DNA from 3 places in the Streptomyces sp. NPDC037054 genome. Region 1 is predicted to be linked to each of the others. Evidence: riboswitches for the same ligand, from Rfam matches in the RefSeq annotation. Region 1 holds a riboswitch; each other region holds the start of a gene.
The links. Region 1 has a riboswitch for cobalamin ahead of nicT (Nickel transporter NicT). Riboswitches for the same ligand answer to the same signal wherever they lie in the genome.
Positions count from the first base shown of each region.

Region 2: another riboswitch for cobalamin. It lies ahead of ACZ7D7_RS33735 (prenyltransferase/squalene oxidase repeat-containing protein); the one in region 1 lies ahead of nicT (Nickel transporter NicT).
Region 3: another riboswitch for cobalamin. It lies ahead of ACZ7D7_RS13155 (cobalamin biosynthesis protein); the one in region 1 lies ahead of nicT (Nickel transporter NicT).

Region 1 covers NZ_JBVJSJ010000008.1:35,994-42,353, forward strand. The annotation lists gene ACZ7D7_RS20235 (DUF4142 domain-containing protein) at 1-213, shown strand, start outside; gene ACZ7D7_RS20240 (DUF6479 family protein) at 280-645, shown strand; gene ACZ7D7_RS20245 (helix-turn-helix transcriptional regulator) at 1,038-3,341, opposite strand; gene ACZ7D7_RS20250 (hypothetical protein) at 3,522-3,896, shown strand; gene ACZ7D7_RS20255 (ArsR/SmtB family transcription factor) at 3,932-4,297, opposite strand; cobalamin riboswitch at 4,434-4,647, shown strand; gene nicT (Nickel transporter NicT) at 4,676-5,815, shown strand; gene ACZ7D7_RS20265 (nucleoside hydrolase) at 5,838-6,360, opposite strand, start outside.
Region 2 covers NZ_JBVJSJ010000025.1:3,381-9,740, forward strand. The annotation lists gene ACZ7D7_RS33720 (ABC transporter ATP-binding protein) at 1-208, opposite strand, end outside; gene ACZ7D7_RS33725 (CbiQ family ECF transporter T component) at 205-1,389, opposite strand; gene ACZ7D7_RS33730 (SCO2322 family protein) at 1,382-2,041, opposite strand; gene ACZ7D7_RS33735 (prenyltransferase/squalene oxidase repeat-containing protein) at 2,038-3,270, opposite strand; cobalamin riboswitch at 3,405-3,531, opposite strand; gene ACZ7D7_RS33740 (TetR family transcriptional regulator) at 3,615-4,271, opposite strand; gene ACZ7D7_RS33745 (glycosyltransferase family 4 protein) at 4,509-6,032, shown strand; gene ACZ7D7_RS33750 (class I SAM-dependent methyltransferase) at 6,026-6,360, shown strand, end outside.
Region 3 covers NZ_JBVJSJ010000004.1:500,381-506,740, reverse strand. The annotation lists gene ACZ7D7_RS13175 (alpha/beta hydrolase) at 1-616, opposite strand, end outside; gene ACZ7D7_RS13170 (class II aldolase/adducin family protein) at 672-1,340, opposite strand; gene ACZ7D7_RS13165 (inorganic phosphate transporter) at 1,598-2,839, shown strand; gene ACZ7D7_RS13160 (hypothetical protein) at 2,895-3,116, shown strand; cobalamin riboswitch at 3,258-3,397, shown strand; gene ACZ7D7_RS13155 (cobalamin biosynthesis protein) at 3,508-4,452, shown strand; gene ACZ7D7_RS13150 (cobyric acid synthase) at 4,449-5,960, shown strand; gene cobN (cobaltochelatase subunit CobN) at 5,957-6,360, shown strand, end outside.

The sequences.
Region 1 (6,360 bases):
GTGCTGGACCACATCACGGTGCTGGAGAAGACCGGCATGGTCAACTTCGACCAGATCAACTTTCAGCAGACGACGCCGCCGAAGCTGCCCCAGGAACAGCTGACGCCGCCGCCCCCGCAGCCCGGGGCCCCCGTCGTCGCCCTGACCGAGCCGCCCGGCCTGGACGTGAACACCACCTCGCCGACCCCGACCCCCAGCCCGACCGTGCGCTGAGGCCGGGCACGTGATTCTTTGCCCATTTCGGGCGTTAATCCGCAATCCGCCGGGGATAATTGGTACATGAGTACGGCAGCGTTCGAACTACTGGCCGCCTCGCAGGATGTACTCAATGTGACGGCGGCGTTCATCGGCGGGCTGGTCGTGGCCGGCGCGCTCGTGTGGGCCGTACGCCTCGGCATCAGGGTCATGGAGCGGGAGCCGCACCGGCCCACCGCCGAGGAGCAACCCAGGCTGCCCGACACGGGCGCGGTCCACGAGGTCCGAGAGGTGCGCGAGCCCGACGAGGTGCCGGCGGCCACCGACGGCAGACGGCTCATGCCCTACGAACTCCACCAGGCGCAGAGCAAACGGGGCGAGGACCAGCACCGCCGCCGCTGGCGGCCCGGCTCCAGCGGTTCCTTCGGCAGCGGAGGCTTCCGGCTCTGACGCGACCCTCCGCACGGGCGTCCGCACGGCCCGTCCGCGCGACGGTCCACGCGGGGCGGCCTTCTAGGCGGGGCTGCCCCGCCGACCAGGGGCAGCCCCGCCTGATGCCGCCGGGGAAGCCGGGACGCCGGGCGCCTTGCCATGACAGCCGTGGGGTTTGACCAGCACTGCCGGCACCCCTCGTCCGTTTTCCCCGGGCGGCACCACCCACTGTGCCGTGCCGCGGGGCGCCCCGCGGCACGGAACGCCGGAGATCGGTACGCACGCGCGGCACCCGCCACCAAGATCGGTACCGGCCGCCGCAGCGGACTCGGTATACGTACCGGGCCCCACCGGACGGCCCCGCCGCCTCCCCGTTCGTACGTGCGACACCTACGTGTCCGTACGCGGCGCTACTGACCGGCCACGGCCGGTATCTCGGTACGGGACGTGATGCGGAGCTTGGCGAGGATGTGCTCGACGTGGGCGTCCACGGTGCGCTTGGAGATGACGAGCCGCTCCGCGATCTCCCGGTTGGACATGCCCTGCGCCACCAGCGCCGCGACCTCGCGCTCGCGCCGGGTGAGGACATCGACGGAACGGTTCTGCACTCCGGCCCGGCGCCCGGCGGCCCGAGCGGCCGACGATCCGTGGGAGGGCGGCTCGTCCGCGTCGGCCCGTACGGCGTCCAGCACCTGCCGGCCCGACAGCCGCGCGCCCGCCTGCCACCACTGCTCGAACCGCTCCTCGCCGAGCGCCGCGCGGACCTGCTCGCGCATCGCCTCCTGCTCCTCCAGCAGCCGCGGCAGCAGCGCCACCGGGTCGCCGCTGAGCCGGCGCGCGTTCTCCGCGTAACCGAGCAGCCAGCCCGCCCGGACGTGCCGGCCGTGCCGGGCGGCGTGCCAGGCGAGGCCCAGACAGGCCAGCGCGGCCACCAGCACCTCGCCGATCTCGGCGGCGGCCTCCAGGCCCCGGCGGAACAGGTCCGCGCTCGCCTCCTGCTCCCCGCCCAGCCACAGCACGAGCCCCTGCACCATCAGCGTCGAGCCGTACAGCTGACGCTCGCCCGTGCGCTCCAGGTGGGCGAGGCCGGTGGCGCACAGGTCCAGGGCGCCTGCCGGGTCGCCGAGCACCGCGCGCAGCAGGGCACCCTCGTAGTGGACGACGGCGATGCCGAGCCCGTCACCGGACGCGACGATGCGCAGCCGGGCGTCCTCCAGCGCCGCGAGGCCCTCCTCGACCGCGCCGCCGAGCACGGTCATGGCGCCCAGATACGCCTCGGCGAACAGCTCCACGCGGTCCACCCCGGCGCGCTTGGCGACCTCGTGGGCCTGCGGGAACCGCTCAAGGGCGGTCTCCAGATCGCCGGTCCACACCGCGAAGACGCCGGTCATGAACAGGCCCCAGGCCCGCTCGGCGCCGTCCTCGGGGACGCGGTCCAGGCCCTTGTCGATCCAGTGCCGGCCCTCGGACAGGGTGCCCGCGGCCCGCCAGTACGGGCCGAGCCGCGTCGCCAGCCACAGCGCGTCGGCCGCCCGGCCCTCGGTGGCGTACCCGTACTCCAGCGCGGCCCGCACATCGGCGACGTCGTCCCGCAGCGTGCGGTGCAGCGCCACCTGGGCGGGGGTCAGCAGCTCGTCCCAGAAACGCCCGGTCAGCGCCTCGTAGTGGCCGAAGTGCCGTGCCCGTACGGCCGGCTCGTCGGCGGTGCCGGCGAGCCGGGCGGCGCCGTACTCGCGGATGGTGTCCAGCAGCCGGTAGCGGCCGCCGTCCTCGCCGATGCGCTGCACGACCGACTTGTCCACGAGGCCGATCAGGGCCTCCACGACCCGCTCGGCGGGCAGGTCCCCGCCCGCGCACACCCGCTCGGCCGCGGACAGCTCGAACGACCCGGCGAACACCGAAAGCCGCGCCCACAGCGCCCGCTCCTCGGCCGTGCACAGGTCGTACGACCAGTCGATGGCGGTGCGCAGGGTCTGGTGCCGGGTGAGGGCCGTGCGGCGGCCGCCGGTGAGGACCTCGAAGCGGCGGTCCAGCCGGGCGACCAGTTCGGCGAGCGGCACGGCACGCAGCCGTACGGCGGCCAGCTCCAGGGCGAGCGGAATGCCGTCGAGCCGGTCCACCAGCGCGAGGGTGCGCTCGCGGTCGGCCTCGGTGACGGCGAAACCGCCGGTCACGTCGGCGGCGCGCTGCTCGAACAGGGCGACGGCGTCCTCGCGGGGCAGCGGGGCCAGGGGGACGCAGTGCTCGCCGGGCACGTCGAGGGGCTGCCGGCTGGTGGCGAGGACGCTCAGGCCGCCGGCCTCGCGCAGGAGGATGTCGCAGAGCATGGCGCACGCGTCGACGAGGTGCTCGCAGGTGTCGAGGACGATCAGCATGCGCCGGCCGCGCAGATGCTCGACCACCGCGTCCAGCGGGCTCATCCCGGACTGCTCGGGCAGCTCCAGCACGCCGGCGAGGGTCGCCGGGACCAGCTCGGGGTCGTGCAGCCCCGACAGTTCCACCAGCCGCACCCCGTCGGCGAACCGCCCGGCGAGTCCGCCGGCCGCGCGCAGCGCCGTACGGCTCTTGCCGACGCCGCCGGGGCCGACCAGGGTGACGAGCCGTGACCGCGCCAAGGCGCCCTGGATCAGAGCGAGCTCCTCGTCGCGGCCGACGAATCCGGTGAGTTCCACCGGGAGTTGTCCACCACGTCGCTGTCCGAAGCCGAATCCCATAACGCCCCCGTAGTCGACCCGTTCACCCGCACAGCGTAGTGAGGCAGGTGCCCAGCGTGAATGGAGCCTCGTCGGCGTGGCGGCGAGGATTCCGCTTTCCGCGCGCGGCGGGGCGGGACGGAGGAGAATCGGAAACGCCGGAAACCGCGCGAATCGGCTGCGGGACGGAGGTGGGCCGCCGTGATCACCGAACTCGCGGTCGAGCGGGTCGAATTCGCCTGCGGCTCGTGCGGGCACCGCTGGAGCGTGGACCACGACGTCCAGCGCTACCTGGACGGTCACGGGGACGAGTGGGAGTGCTTCCACCGGGACAACACGTCCGTGCCGTCGCCGTACACCCCGGAGGGGGCGCCGGCGTGCGGGCGGTGCGGGGGGCGCACGGCGGGGCGGCTGGTGGCGCGGCGGCCGGTGCCGTTGCCGGGGACGCCGGGGCAGCCGCGGACGCGGGTGCCGGGGGTGGGGATGCACCGGCCCGAGCGGCACATCGCGCCGATGCTCGGGGCGGTGGTCCGGGACGCGGACGCCCGCGGGGCGGGGCGTTCCACGCAGGGGTGAGCGGCCGGCGGTGCGGGCGCCGTCGGGCGGGGACGTCAGTGGCTCAGTGTGTCCGCCGCGCAGTGCTCCAGCAGGGATCGGACCTCCGTGTCGACCACGCGGTAGCGGACCACGCGGCCCTCCTTCTCGCCCTCCACCACGCCCGCCGCCCGCAGCAGACGGAGGGCCTGGGAGACCGCCGGGTCGTTCATGCCCGTCGCGATCGCCAGGTCGGAGACCGCCAGCGGGCCGGTGCGGTGCAGGGCGAGCAGCAGCGCGAGGCGCTTGGCGTCGGCGAGCAGGGAGAAGCGGTCGGCCCAGGTGCGGACGTGGCCGGGCTCGCCGATCGCGGCGATGGCGTCGCACACCCGGTGGCCGTCGATGGCGCGCCGGTCGGCGCGGTCGGCCGGGACGAGATGCATGGAGCCATCCTCGCAGGTGCCCCGTCGTTCGCACCGGCCCGCGGCGGACCCGAACGGCGTTCAAACCCCGGACCCCGCCTTTGTGATCTTGAATACCTGCGTAGCTGTGCAGCTATGCAGCGGTGCCCCGCAGGCCCTACCGTGGCCCCGCCGTGGTGTTCGGGAAGCCGGTGACGGTCCGTCGGGAAACCGAGGGACCCAGACCGGCGCGGCCCTCGCCACTGTGATCGGGGAGTTCGCGTCCCACGCCCCACCCGGGGCAGCCACTGGCCACCGCACGGCGGCCGGGAAGGCGGGCCGAGAACGCACGACCCGTAAGCCAGGAGACCGGCCACGGCATCTCACGAACTGATCCACGAGGTGCTGGAGCGTGACCGGATGACCTTGCCCGACCCTGCCCCGAAGACGTCCCCGACGGCGTCCTCGCCGGCCTCCCCGACCCCCGCCGCGTCCTTCCGCTGGCGCCGCGAGGACACCGTGCGGACCGGCGGTCTGATGGCCGTGATCGCCGCACTGCACGTCGTCGCCTTCGGCATCCTGTTCCTCCTCGTGGTCCCCGGCGACCACGAGGTCGGCTCGAAGGCCTTCGGCATCGGCCTCGGCATCACCGCCTACACCCTCGGCGTACGGCACGCCTTCGACGCGGACCACATCGCCGCCATCGACAACACCACCCGCAAGCTCATGGCCGACGGCAAGCGGCCCGTCTCCGTGGGCTTCTGGTTCGCGCTCGGCCACTCCAGCGTGGTCGTGCTGCTCGCCGCGATGATCGCCGGCGGCACGACGCTCGCGACCCGCGTGACCAGCGAGGAGTCGACCACGCACCAGGTGCTCGGCGTCCTCGGCACCACGGTCGCCGGCTCGTTCCTCTACCTGATCGCCGCGCTCAACCTGGTCGCCCTGCTGGGCATCCTGAAGGTCTTCCGGGCGATGCGGCAGGGCACGTACGACGAGGTCGAGCTCGAACGGCACCTGGATTCCCGGGGGTTCATGAACCGCTTCCTCGGCAGGCTGACCCGCTCGATCTCCCGCCCCGGCCAGATGTACCCGCTGGGCTTCCTGTTCGGTCTCGGCTTCGAGACGGCCACCGAGGTCACGCTGCTGGTGATGGCCGGGTCGGGTGCCGCGGCCGGGCTGCCCTGGTACGCGATCCTGTGCCTGCCGCTGCTGTTCACCGCGGGCATGTGCCTGTTCGACACCCTCGACGGCACGTTCATGAACTTCGCCTACCAGTGGGCGTTCTCCAACCCCGTCCGCAAGGTCTTCTACAACCTCACGATCACCGGCCTGTCGATCGCCGTCGCGTTCTTCATCGGCACGATCGAACTGGTCGGCGTGCTGCACGAGAAGCTCGATCTCCGCGACGCGGTGACGAGTTGGATCGCCGCCATCGACCTGGACAGCGTCGGCTACGTCATCGTCGGCCTGTTCGTGGTGGTGTGGGCGGCGGCGGTGTCGTACTGGAAGGTCGCGAAGGTGGAACAGCGCTGGGCGCCACGCCCGGCCGAGGCGGACTGACCCCGGCACCCCCAGGGCCTGTTCACACCGGGCCCGGGCGCTCCACGGCGTCCAGGTACAGCCGCACGTAGCGCGCCACGTCGACGTCCAACGCCACGTCCACCAGGGCCTGTTCACGGGTGCCGTCGTGGAGCTCGGACTCGCCGGGGCGGGGCCGGCGGTCGACGATCGTCTGGCCGCGGGTGGGCCCCGGGGCCAGGGACACCTCGACCGGAAGGCGGTGCGTGGTCAGGCCCTCCGGGTCCACGACCGCGCACACCGCACCCGCGTCGCCGAGCCCCCCGCCGGGGTCCGACGCGTCGGTGACGGGGCCGCGGTGGGCGAGCAGTTCGCCGGCGAGGCGGGTGCCGGGGTCGGTGCTCGCCCGCAGCCGGCGCAGGTCCGGCCCCGGCACGATCACGCGCTGGAACACGTCGAGGCCGTACATCGTGAGGGGCACCCCGGCGGTCAGCAGCACCGCGGCGGCCTCCGGGTCGTGCCAGACGTTGAACTCGGCGACGGGCGTGGCGTTCCCGGTGGCCACCGCGCCGCCCATGAACACGATC
Region 2 (6,360 bases), on a different contig from region 1:
GGCCGGCGACGGTGACCCGGCCGCGCAGGGTGCCGCCGGTGAAGTGCGGGACGAGTCCGTTGACCGCGCCGAGCACCGTCGACTTGCCGACGCCCGACGGCCCGGCGAGCAGCACGAGTTCACCCTCCGGGACCTCGAAGTCGATGCCGGTCACGGTGGGGCGGGCCGCGCCGTCGTACGTCACGGAGACGTCCTCGAAGCGGATCACGGTTGCTCCTCGGATGCGGAGGTCGGGGGCGGGGCGACGAAGGCCGGCAGCAGGCCCAGCAGGATCGCCGCCGCCGGCCAGAGGGGGAGCGTCGGGGCGACGAGCGGGACGACGCCCGGATGCAGGGCCGCCGGGTCGCGTACGGCGGCGAGCGTGAGGCCGGCGGCCACGGCGGCGCCGGACCCGACGACCAGCCGGGCGCGGGCGTCCCAGCGGTCCGGGCGGTACCCGGTCCGCAGTGACCGGCGCCCGCCGAGCCACAGCCCCGCCAGCGCGGTCGCCAACCCGGCGAGCAGCACCGGCAGTCCGTACGTGCCGCCCGCCGCGGTCAGCATCCCGTACGTCCCCGCGCACACCCCGAGCAGGCCGGCCAGCGTCAGCGCGGCGGTCGTACGCCGTACGGCCGCGGGGACTCGGGCGGTACGGCCGTAGCCGCGGGAGTCCATCGCGGCGGCGAGCGCGACGGAGCGTTCCAGCGCGCCCTCCAGGACCGGCAGGGCAACCTGGAGCAGGCCCCGCAGGCCCTTGTCGGGGCGGCCGCGCAGCCGGCGGGCGGCGCGCAGCCGCTGGACGTCGGCGATGAGGTTCGGGGCGAAGGTGAGGGCGACGACGACGGCGACGCCGGTCTCGTACAGGGCGCCCGGGAGGGACTTGAGGAGGCGCGAGGGGTTCGCGAGGGCGTTCGCCGCGCCGACGCAGATGAGGAGCGTGGCCAGTTTCAGGCCGTCGTACAGGGCGAAGACGAGGGGTTCGAGGGTGACGTCGCCGCCGAGGCGGATGCCCTGGGCCCAGGCGGGGAGGGGGAGTTCGGGGAGGGTGAGGAGGGTGCGGGAGCCGGGGATCGGGGAGCCGAGGACGACGGTGAAGGCGACGCGGATGAGGAGAACGGCGAGCGCGAGCTTGACGAACGTCGAGTAGGAGCGGGACCAGGGGGTGTGGGGGCGGCGGGCCGCGACGACGTAGGCCGAGACGGCGATGAGGAGGGTGAGGAGGAGGGGGTTGGTGGTGCGGGTGGCCGCGATGCCCAGGGATATCGCCCAGAGCCACCAGGCGCCGGGGTGCAGGTGCGCACGGCGCCGGTCCCGGTGGCGAGGGGTGGGGACACGTGCCGGCGTTGGCCGGGTGCCGCTTTCCGTGGGACGGGCGCCGCCCCGGCGGCACGACTGTCCGCGGTTACGCATGCCTGCGCCGGAACTGCCAGACCGCCGCCGCTGCCAGGACGGCCACGAGTGCGCCGCCCGCTGTCCAGCCCAGCGACGGGCCTGTCTCTGTTGCCGGCTCTGCTGCCGGCTTCTCTCGTTCCTCCGTCCTCTCCTTCGCCACCTGCTCCCCGCACCCCCGCTCCGGATAGCCCCCGATCGCGCACAGCAGGGCGTTCGTGTCGTAGCGGAGGGGCTTGGCCACCGTCGACAGGGCGTCGGACGTCGTCGCGTCGGGGGAGACGCTCGCGCAGGCCGTGCGCGGGGCGGGTGGGGTCTCCCCGGCCGGGGCGTCCTGCCGCGTGCCGAAGTCGAGGACCAGGGCGATCCGCTTCCTGCCCTCCCGCTTCGGGGTGGACGCGCAGATCGTCGCGAAGTCGGCGGCGCCGCGCGGTTGGGCCGCGTTGCCGGAGTTCTCGCTCACCGCGAAGCGGAAGCCCTGGACGTCGCCGTCGGAGGGGCGGGCCGTGGCCGGGCCCTGGGTGGCGTACGTCCAGCCGTCGCCGGCGCGGTCCCAGAAGGACCAGTAGCGGTAACCGGCGGCCTGTGCCGGGCCCGCGCCCACGCCCGTGCCGACGCCCGCGCACAGCACGAGCGCGGCCAGGAGCAGGGCCCGCGAACGGCGGCCGGTCACGGCTGCTGCTTCCGGCGGCCGCTGAGCAGGAAGCCGAAGCCGATGCCGATGACCACGCAGACGCCCACGTACCACCAGACGCCGAACGGGGAGTCTTCCTTCGTCTCCTCCCCCTTCTTCCCGGCCTCCTCGCTGTCTCCCTTCTCCGCCTGCGGGGCCGGTCCCGTCGCGTTCAGCTGCTTCACCAGGTCCTTGCCGCCGAAGTCGCGCGGGTCCGTGCCCGTGGCGTGGGCCGCGAAGACGAGCTGGGCGTACGCCGCGGGGCCGCTCTGCTCGGCCCAGGCCGCGGAGTTCCGCTTCAGCCAGTCCAGGGCCTTGGCCGCCTGGCGGTCGGCACCCTGTGCGGCGAGGGCGACGACGGCGTCGGCGGTGTTGCCGTGGTCGGGGCCGCCCGTGCCGGCCAGCGTCAAGTGGCCGTTCTTCGCGAGGGACTTGGCGAGGTACGCGACGCCGTTGGCGGCGGCCCGCTCCGGGGTGGCCTCGCCGGCGTCGGAGCAGGAGGGCTCGACGGCCGTGTCGGGCTTCTCGGCCGCGTCGACCACCAGGCCCTCGCCGAGGGCGCCGAGGACACCGGCGGCGGTGGCGTCGGCGTTGGCGGCCAACGTGCCCTTCTTGTCCGGCTGGAAGGCGAACGCGCCCGCGTCCTTGCCCTCGCCCTCGCAGGGCAGCGAGAGCTTCAGCAGGGCCGCGTAGGGAGACTTCCCGCCCTTCACGACCTCCGCCGGCTTCTCCCCGGCCGCCGCGAGCGCGCCGATGACCACGGACGTGGAGTTCGTGTCGCTGGCGCCGCCGGGGACGTAGCCCCAGCCGCCGTCCTCGTTCTGCACGGACTTCAGCCAGTCGACGGCCTTGTCGGCGGCGGCGTCGTGGCCGCCGAGCGCGGTCAGGGCCTGGACGGCGGCGGCCGTGTTGTTCGTGTCGACCGTCGTCTTGGCGTCGCACGGCTTGGCCGGCTCGGCGCGGAACGGGGCGAACGCGCCGTTCGCGCACTGCTGGCGCACCAGCCAGTCGACGGCCTTCGGCGCGGGCGTCACCTTCACCGTGTGCTGGGCGAGCAGGGCGAGGGACTGGCGCCAGACGCCGTCGTACGTCGGGTCCGTCTTGCCGTACAGGCCGGACGGGAGGGCCGCGGACGGCGACGGCGACGGGGACGAGTCGGCGGCGGCCGGTGCGGCGGCACCGATCACGGCGGTGGCGGCCAGGACCGCGGCGCTGCGGCGGACGTTCATGATCGGCGGGTGCCTCTCCCTGCGGGGAGCCGGGCAGCACGGGGCACCCCCGGCGGCTCGGCTCCGTATACCTCGACGGTGCCGTGCTCCGGCGGACTGCCGGGCACGTGAGCCGTTCACGAACCGTGCGGGGCGATCCGGCTCACCACCGGGCGGGGCCCTGGTGGTTCACGGTTGCGGGTCAGCGCCGGAATTGCACCGGCTTCCCCCCGTACGGGTGTGATGACGACTGGCCACTCTACCCGGCCGTAGGGAAGGCGCCGAGGTGAGATGGGCGACTGCCGGAACCGGAACCGAAACCGGAACCGGAACCGGGAGCGGAACCGAAACCGGAACCGGAACGGCTACCCCTCCCGCCCCGTCGCTGTCCCCGCCCCCATCCCCGGCGCCGTCAGGTCGATGAGGCGGCACGCCGTCTCGATGTCCCTCTGCACCTCCGCTATCGACGCCCGGCCCGACAGCCACGTGATGAGGGCCGAGTGCCAGGTGTGCTCGATGACGCGGATCGCGGAGAGCTCGTCGGGGGTCGGGGCCGGGCGGCCCGCCGCCTCCAGGATGATCGCCGTGGTCCGGCGTGAGACCTGTTCCACCTCCGCGCTCACGCTGCGGTCCGCGAAGGTCAGGGCCCGGACCATGGCCTCCGCCAGATGCGGCCGGCGCTGGAGGGAGTGGAAGGCGCGCATGAGGGTCTCCGCGATCCGGTCGGCCGCCGTCTCGCCCGCCAGCGGATGCTTGCGGAGGGTGCCGTGCAGCCGCGCCAGCTGGTCCTGCATCGTCGCGACGAGCAGATGGACCTTGGACGGGAAGTACCGGTACAGCGTGCCGAGGGCGACCTGTGAGGACTCCGCGACCTCCCGCATCTGCACCGCGTCGAACCCGCCCCGCGCGGCCAGTTGCGCGGTCGCGCGCAGGATGCGGCGGCGGCGCGCCTCCTGCCGTTCGGTCAGCGGGGCCGCGGCCGGTCCCGCCGCGCCCGCCTCCGCTGTGGATCCCGCAGCCATGGTGCCGTCCCGTCCGTTCCCGTGCGTTCCCGTGCGTTCCGTGACAGTCGGTGAGGGCGAGTGATCGCACAGCATGCCAGGGTTGCGCGCCGTGGCGCGAATCACCCGATCCACTGGCCACAGCGCCCCTACCTGCCGGTAGATTCGGAGCCTCTTGAACGATCAAGTCTGAAACTTGTTCTAGATTAGCGTCCCGTCGTAATCTCGCGGGACAGTGCAGGGAGAAGGGGGCCCAGAGTGACCGCTGAGGCCAGGGAGGCGGCGTCCCCGGAGGGCCTCGCTGCCGACGGCGGGCGACCGCTCCGCATCGCGCTCCTCACGTACAAGGGAAACCCGTTCTGCGGCGGCCAGGGCGTCTACGTCCGGCACCTCTCGCGCGAACTGGCCCGGCTCGGACACCGCGTGGAGGTCATCGGAGCCCAGCCGTATCCGGTCCTCGACGTCGTCGACGGCACAGGCACAGACGGAGGTCCGGGACCGGGCGCGGGCGGCGGACCTGTCCTCACCGAGCTGCCGAGCCTCGACCTCTACCGCCAGCCGGACCCCTTCCGCACTCCGAAGCGGGACGAGTACCGCGACTGGATCGACGCCCTCGAAGTGGCCACGATGTGGACCGGCGGTTTCCCCGAGCCGCTCACCTTCTCGCTGCGCGCCCGCCGCCATCTGCGCGCCCGGCGCGGCGAGTTCGACGTCGTCCACGACAACCAGACGCTCGGCTACGGCCTGCTCGGCGACATCGGCGCGCCCCTGGTGACCACCATCCACCACCCCATCACCGTCGACCGGCAGTTGGAGCTGGACGCGGCGCGGAGCCGGCGCCGCCGGTACGCGGTGCGCCGCTGGTACGCCTTCACCCGCATGCAGAAGCGCGTCGCGCGCCGCCTGCCGTCCGTGCTGACCGTGTCCGGCTCCTCCCGCCAGGAGATCGTCGACCACCTCGGCGTACGGGACGACCGCGTCCACGTCGTCCACATCGGCGCCGACACCGACCTGTTCTCGCCCGACCCGTCGGTGCCGCAGGTGCCGGGGCGGATCGTGACGACGTCCAGCGCGGACGTGCCGCTCAAGGGGCTGGTGTTCCTGGTCGAGGCGCTGGCGAAGGTGCGCACCGAGCACCCCGACGCCCACCTCGTCGTCGTCGGCAAGCGGCCCACGGGCGGGCCCGTCGCCAAGGCGGTCGAGCGGTACGGGCTCGACGGCGCCGTCCGCTTCGTCAAGGGCATCTCGGACGCCGAACTGGTCGACCTGGTGCGCTCGGCGCAGGTCGCGTGCGTGCCGTCGCTGTACGAGGGCTTCTCGCTGCCCGCCGCCGAGGCCATGGCCACCGGCACGCCGCTGCTCGCCACGACCGGCGGCGCCATTCCCGAGGTCGCCGGGCGCGACGGCGAGACGTGCCTGGCGGTGCCGCCCGGCGACGCCGGCGCGCTGGCCGCCGGACTGAGCCGCCTGCTGGGCGACGCCGCGCTGCGCGCGCGGCTCGGCGCGGCCGGGCGGGAGCGGGTGCTGCGCCACTTCACGTGGGCGCGGGCCGCCGAGGGCACCGTGGCCCGCTACCGGGAGGCCATCGCCGCCGCCACGCCGCCCCGGACCGCCACGCTTTCCAGCGCCACGCCCGCCGGTGCTACGGCGTCCAGCGCCACGTCCCCCACCGCTCCGGCATCCACCGCCCCGGCGTCCAGCGCCGGGACCCCCGTGTCCGTTGCCGAGGCCCCCACCTCCGATGTTGAAGGCGTCTACCCCGAAAGCAGGGCCACGTGCTGACCGTCGACTTCTCCCGGTTCCCGCTCGCACCGGGCGACCGCGTACTGGACCTCGGCTGCGGTGCCGGCCGGCACGCGTTCGAGTGCTACCGGCGCGGTGCGCAGGTCGTGGCGCTGGACCAGAACGGCGAGGAGATCCGCGAGGTCGCCAAGTGGTTCGCGGCGATGAAGGAGGCCGGTGAGGCGCCCGAGGGCGCGACCGCCACCGCCATGGAGGGCGACGCCCTCGCGCTGCCGTTCCCGGACGAGTCCTTCGACGTCGTCATCATCTCCGAGGTGATGGAGCACATCCCCGACGACAAGGGCGTCCTCGCCGAGATGGTGCGCGT
Region 3 (6,360 bases), on a different contig from region 1:
GGTGGCCGAGTCCGTCGGGCGACCGGGGGGCGCCGAGGTCGCCGCGGTAGGCGAGGGCGAGCACCGGGAAGTGGTGGCGCCGCAGGAACCCCATGATGTTCATGGCCTGTTCGCGGGTGGCACCGAGGCCGTGCACCGCGATGACCCAGGTGTCGCGGCCACCGGGCACGAACCAGGCCGGGAGCGGGCCGAGTTCGCCGGGCACGTCGACGTCGGCGTGGTCCAGGCCGAGGGCGCTGCCCGGGTCGCCGACGTGGAGGTTCGGGGTGAGCCAGACCTTGTCGCCGGGTTCCAGAGTGCCGTGCGTGACGCGTTCCAGACGGCGTACGACGGTGTCGGCGGTGTGCTCGGCGTCGGGCAGGGCGGGGCCGACGACCGCGTGCGATCCGTCGCCGGCGAGGCCGTAGCGGCCGGGGCGGAGGGTCGCGAGGTCCCGGGTGAGCGCGATCCGGCCGGCGGCCGTGGCGTGCACGGTGAGCCGGGGTTCGGTCGGCAGGGGCCGGCCGGGGGGCGCCTTGAGCGCCGCGTCGCTGGCGAACCGTCCGGCGGCGACGCTCGCGGCGCCGGCGGCCAGGGCTGCGGTGACGGCGGCGGCCGTCGCTTTGACTGTGCGCACCCGTCCAGTGTCCCGGTCGACCCGCGCACCGGCCAGTGGGACCGGCTGCGCGGGGTCAGCGGCGCTGTCCGTAGCCCTTGAGCTTCTCCTGGACCTCGGTGAGCTGGTCCCGCGTCAGGAGGGTCGGGGCGGCGCCCGGGACGGACGAGGCGATGAGCCACAGGCGGCACATCCACTCCAGCTGGGCGGTGCGGTCGTAGGCCTGGTCGAGGCCCGCGCCGTGGGTGATCGTGCCGTGGTTCCGCAGGAGGCAGCCGGTGCGGTCGGCAAGGGCCCGGAGCATGTGCTCGGCCAACTCGTCGCTGCCGTACGTCGCGTACGGGGCGACCCGGACGGGGCCGCCGAGGGCCGCGGCCATGTAGTGGATCAGCGGCAGTTCGGACACGAGCGTGGAGACGGCGGTGGCGTGCACGGCGTGGGTGTGGACGACGGCGCGGGCGTCCGTGGTGCGGTACACGGCGAGGTGCATGGGCAGTTCGCTGGTCGGCACGAGGGTGCCGAGCACCTGCCGGCCGTCGAGGTCGACGCCGGTGACGTCGTCGGCGGTGAGCCGGTCGTAGGGCACGCCCGAGGGGGTGACCAGGACGGTGTCGCCGACGCGTACCGAGACGTTGCCGGAGGTGCCGACGACGAGGCCCTCGGAGACGGTCCGGCGGGCCGTCGCGACGAGCTCGCTCCAGGCCCGCGCCACCGCGTCGCCGTCGTCGTGCCTGTGCCCCGTCATCGGTACCTCCTCGCGGTGCTCCGTCATGGGGTGATCCTGCCAGGCGGGAGGGGGTGACGAAGGTCTCTTCCGGCGGTCGCGGGACCGGTCCGGAGGGCGTCCGGGGGCGTGGGGCCGCGCGGGCGTTGGGCGGCCGTGCCGGGAGGGAGCGACAACCCCCTCTTACGGACACCGTGAAGCCCCCCTCAGTTCATCTTCCGTTCACCCTGGTTACCTACGTTCGTCCAGCCAATGACCTCGAACGATTGCCTGGGTAAATGGAAAGCTTCTCGCTGATCCTCGCGATTGTGGTGGTAACCGCACTCGCGTTCGATTTCACGAACGGTTTCCACGACACCGCCAACGCGATGGCCACCACCATTTCGACCGGTGCACTCAAGCCCAAGGTCGCGGTGGCCATGTCCGCCGTGCTGAACCTTGTGGGCGCCTTCCTCTCCGTGGAGGTCGCCAACACGATCTCCAAGGGTCTCGTCGACGAGAGCGGCATCCGTCCCGAGGTCATCTTCGCCGCCCTGGTCGGCGCGATCCTCTGGAACCTGCTGACCTGGCTGGTCGGCCTCCCGTCCAGTTCCTCGCACGCCCTCATGGGCGGTCTGATCGGCGCCACCATCGCCTCCGCCGGCGTCGGCGCGGTGCACGGCGACGTGCTCGTCACCAAGGTGCTGATCCCGGCCATCGCCGCCCCGCTCGTCGCGGGCATCGCGGCGATGATCGCCGCCCGGCTGACCTACACGCTCGGCAAGAAGGCCGACGGCAAGGCCGCCGCCAAGGGCTACCGCTCCGGCCAGATCGCCTCCGCCGGCCTGGTCTCCCTGGCCCACGGCACCAACGACGCCCAGAAGACGATGGGCATCATCACCCTCGCCCTGGTCGTCGGCGGCGCCGTCGCCCCCGACTCCGACCCGCCCATGTGGGTCATCCTCTCCGCGGGCATCGCGATCGCCCTCGGCACGTACCTCGGCGGCTGGCGCATCATCCGCACCATGGGCAAGGGCCTGACCGACCTCCAGCCGCAGCAGGGCTTCGCCGCCCAGACCAGCGCGGCCACGGTCATCCTGGCCTCCTCCCACCTGGGCTTCTCCCTCTCCACCACGCACTCCGTCTCGGGTTCGGTGATGGGCGCGGGCCTCGGCCGCAAGGGCGGCGTGGTCCGCTGGTCGACGGCCACCCGCATGTTCATCGCCTGGGGCCTGACGCTGCCGGCCGCGGCCCTGGTCGCCGCCCTCGCCGAGTACGTCTGCGGCCTGGGCGACTGGGGCACGGCACTCGTCGCGGTCTTCCTCGTGGTGTCCAGCTACGCCATCTGGAAGATCTCCCGCCGCGAGATCGTCGACCACACCAACGTCAACGACACCGAGGAGCCGGCCGGCGTGGTGACCACCGCGATGGCCGCCGTCACCCCGCCCCCCACGGGCACGGTGTCCGAGGAGGTCTCGGCGGCCATCCCCGCCCAGGCCACCGCCGAGCCCAAGGCCCCGTCGGCCTCCACGACCGTCTGAGACCAGGCACCCCCCGGTTCGCCGGGCACGCCGGGTACGAAGGAAGAGAAGCAGCATGAAGATCGACTGGGCGGCCCTCGGCTCCGTCTTCGGAGTCAGTCTCGTGGTCACCGTGGCCCTCGTGGCCCTGTTCACCGTCGGCATCGCCGGACTGTCCCGCCGCGAGCGGGCCGCCGAGCAGGGCGGCTCCGCGACCCTCGCGGTCACCGGCGCGTACGCCTGCTTCGCGGCGTGCGCGGCGGCGGTGGGCTACGGCATCTACCTGATCGTCGCCTGACGCGAACGCGCCCGGGCACCGCGGGGTGCGGGACGGAACACCGTCCCGCACCCCGTTTCGTCGTACCCGCGGCCCCCGCGCCGGCCCTGCCGTGTGGGCCTTCGCACACTCCGCCCCCGCAGGTCAACGGCAAGTTGACGGGTGTTCTCGGGGCGTGGTGGACTTCCGGAGCCAAGTACGGCGGCAAGAGAGGAAGCCGGTGCGAATCCGGCGCGGTCCCGCCACTGTCACCGGGGTGAAAGGCCCCGGGAGCCAGGAACTCTCACCGCCGGTCTCGTCGAACCAGGGCGCGGACACCCTGAGTGAGGACATATCGCCATGCGCGGCTGCCGACCGAGGCACACCAGGTACACCACCACCGACGCGTCTGTGACAGCGGTCGGCTGAGCCGATGGGTGCCGACCGCGTGTTCGCGTACGGCGCCGCCACCGGCCTCCTCGGCGACCTGCTCCTCGGCGATCCGCGCCGCGGGCATCCGGTCGCCGTGTTCGGGCGGGCCGCGGCTGCCGTGGAACGGGTGTTGTGGCGGGACCACCGCGGGTGGGGCGCGCTGCACAGCGCCGTCTGCGCCGGCGGGGCCGTCGGCGTCGCCGCCCTCGCCGCCCGTGCCGTACGCCGCTCCCCCGCCGCCTCCGTCGCGCTGACCGCCGCCACCACCTGGGCCGTCGTCGGCGGCACGTCGCTCGCCCGTGAGGCGCGGGCCGTGGCGCGCGCCCTGGAGTCCGGGGACGTCGAGGCGGCGCGGGCCCGGCTGCCGCATCTGTGCGGGCGCGACCCGCAGGCGCTGGACGCCGACGGCATCGCGCGGGCCGTGGTCGAGTCCGTCGCCGAGAACACCTCCGACGCCGTGGTGGGCGCCCTCGTGTGGGGCGCCGTGGCCGGGGTGCCGGGTCTCGTGGGCTTCCGCGCCGTCAACACGCTGGACGCGATGGTCGGTCACAAGTCCCCGCGCCACCGCCGCTTCGGCTGGGCCTCCGCCCGCCTCGACGACGTCGCCGGATGGCCCGGCGCCCGGCTGACCGCCGCCCTCGCCACCGTCGCGGGCGGCGATCCGCGGGGCGCGCTGCGGGCCTGGCGCGCGGACGCCGGGAAGCATCCGAGCCCCAACGCCGGCCCCGTGGAGGCCTCGTTCGCGGGCGCCCTCGGGGTGCGGCTGGGCGGCACCCTCTCCTACGGCGGGCGGGTCGAGCACCGGCCCGTGCTGGGCGGGGCGGCGGGGCGCGCCGTACAGGTACGTGACATCGAACGGGCCGTGCGGCTGTCGCGGCGCGTGGGCCTGCTCGCGTTCGGCGTGTGCGCGGCCGGACGGCTTCTCGTGAAGGGACGTACGTCATGAACGGTGGGGGTCTGCTCGTCGCCGGGACCACCTCGGACGCCGGCAAGAGCGTCGTCACGGCGGGGATCTGCCGCTGGCTGGTGCGCCAGGGCGTGAAGGTGGCGCCGTTCAAGGCGCAGAACATGTCGCTGAACTCGTTCGTGACCCGCGAGGGCGCCGAGATCGGCCGGGCGCAGGCCATGCAGGCGCAGGCGTGCCGCGTGGAGCCGACGGCGCTGATGAACCCGGTGCTGCTCAAGCCGGGCGGTGAACAGTCCAGCCAGGTCGTGCTGCTGGGCAGGCCGGTGGGCGAGATGAGCGCGCGCGGCTACCACGGTGGCCGGCAACAGCGGCTGCTGGGCACGGTGCTGGACTGCCTCGCCGAGTTGCGGGGCACGTATGACGCGGTGATCTGTGAGGGGGCCGGGAGTCCCGCCGAGATCAATCTGCGGCGGACGGACATCGTGAACATGGGCATCGCCCGGGGCGCCGGGCTGCCCGTGCTCGTCGTCGGCGACATCGACCGCGGCGGCGTCTTCGCGTCGTTCTTCGGCACGGTCGCGCTGCTCTCCCCCGAGGACCAGGCGCTGGTCGCCGGGTTCCTCGTCAACAAGTTCCGCGGGGACGTGTCCCTGCTGGCGCCCGGCCTCGACATGCTGAAGGACCTCACCGGCCGGCCCTCGTACGGCGTGCTGCCGTTCCGGCACGGGCTCGGCATCGACGAGGAGGACGGCATGGGGGTGTCGCTGCGCGGCACCGTGCGCGAGTCGAACACGGCGCCGCCGGTCGGCGAGGACGTGCTGCGGGTCGCGGTGTGCGCGGTGCCGCTGATGTCCAACTTCACGGACGTGGACGCGCTGGCCGCCGAACCGGGCGTCGTGGTGCGGTTCGTGGACCGGCCGGAGGAACTGGCGGACGCCGACCTGGTGGTCGTTCCGGGGACGCGCGGGACCGTGCGCGCCCTGGAGTGGCTGCGCGAGCGCGGGCTGGCGGACGCCCTCGCGAGGCGGGCCGCCGAGGGAAGGCCCGTCCTCGGCGTCTGCGGCGGCTTCCAGGTGCTCGGCGAGCACATCGAGGACGACGTGGAGAGCCGCCGCGGGCACGTCGACGGGCTCGGCCTGCTGCCGGTGCGGGTGCGGTTCGCCCGCGAGAAGACCCTCACGCGCCCGGTCGGGGAAGCCCTCGGCGAGCGGGTCGAGGGGTACGAGATCCATCACGGGGTCGCCGACGTCACCGGCGGCGAGCCCTTCCTGGACGGCTGCCGGGTCGGCCAGGTGTGGGGCACGCACTGGCACGGCTCGCTGGAGTCGGACGGATTCCGGCGGGCCTTCCTGCGCGAGGTCGCGGCCGCCGCGGGCCGCCGCTTCGTACCGGCCCCCGACACGTCGTTCGCCGCGCTGCGCGAGGAGCAGCTCGACCGGCTCGGCGACCTGATCGAACAGCACGCGGACACGGACGCGCTGTGGCGGCTCATCGAGTCCGGCGCGCCACAAGGACTGCCCTTCATTCCACCGGGAGCGCCCGCATGAGCACAGTGTTGTTGTTGTCGACCGCCGACACGGACCTGCTGGCGGCCCGTGCCTCCGACGCGGCCTACCGGATCGGCAACCCGACCCGCGTGGACGTCGCGGAGGAGCTGCCCGCGCTGCTCGACGGCACGGACGTCGCCGTCGTACGCCTCCTCGGCGGCAAGCGGGCCTGGGAGGACGGGCTCGCGGCGCTGAGGGCGTCCGGGGTGCCGACGGTGCTGCTGGGCGGCGAGGCGGTGCCGGACGCGGAGCTGATGGCCGAGTCGTCGGTGCCGGCCGGTGTCGTCGCGGAGGCACTGAAGTACCTCGTGGAGGGCGGCGCCGAGAACCTCACGCAGCTCGCCCGGTTCCTGTCGGACACCGTGCTGCTGACCGGTGAGGGCTTCACCGAGCCGCGGAA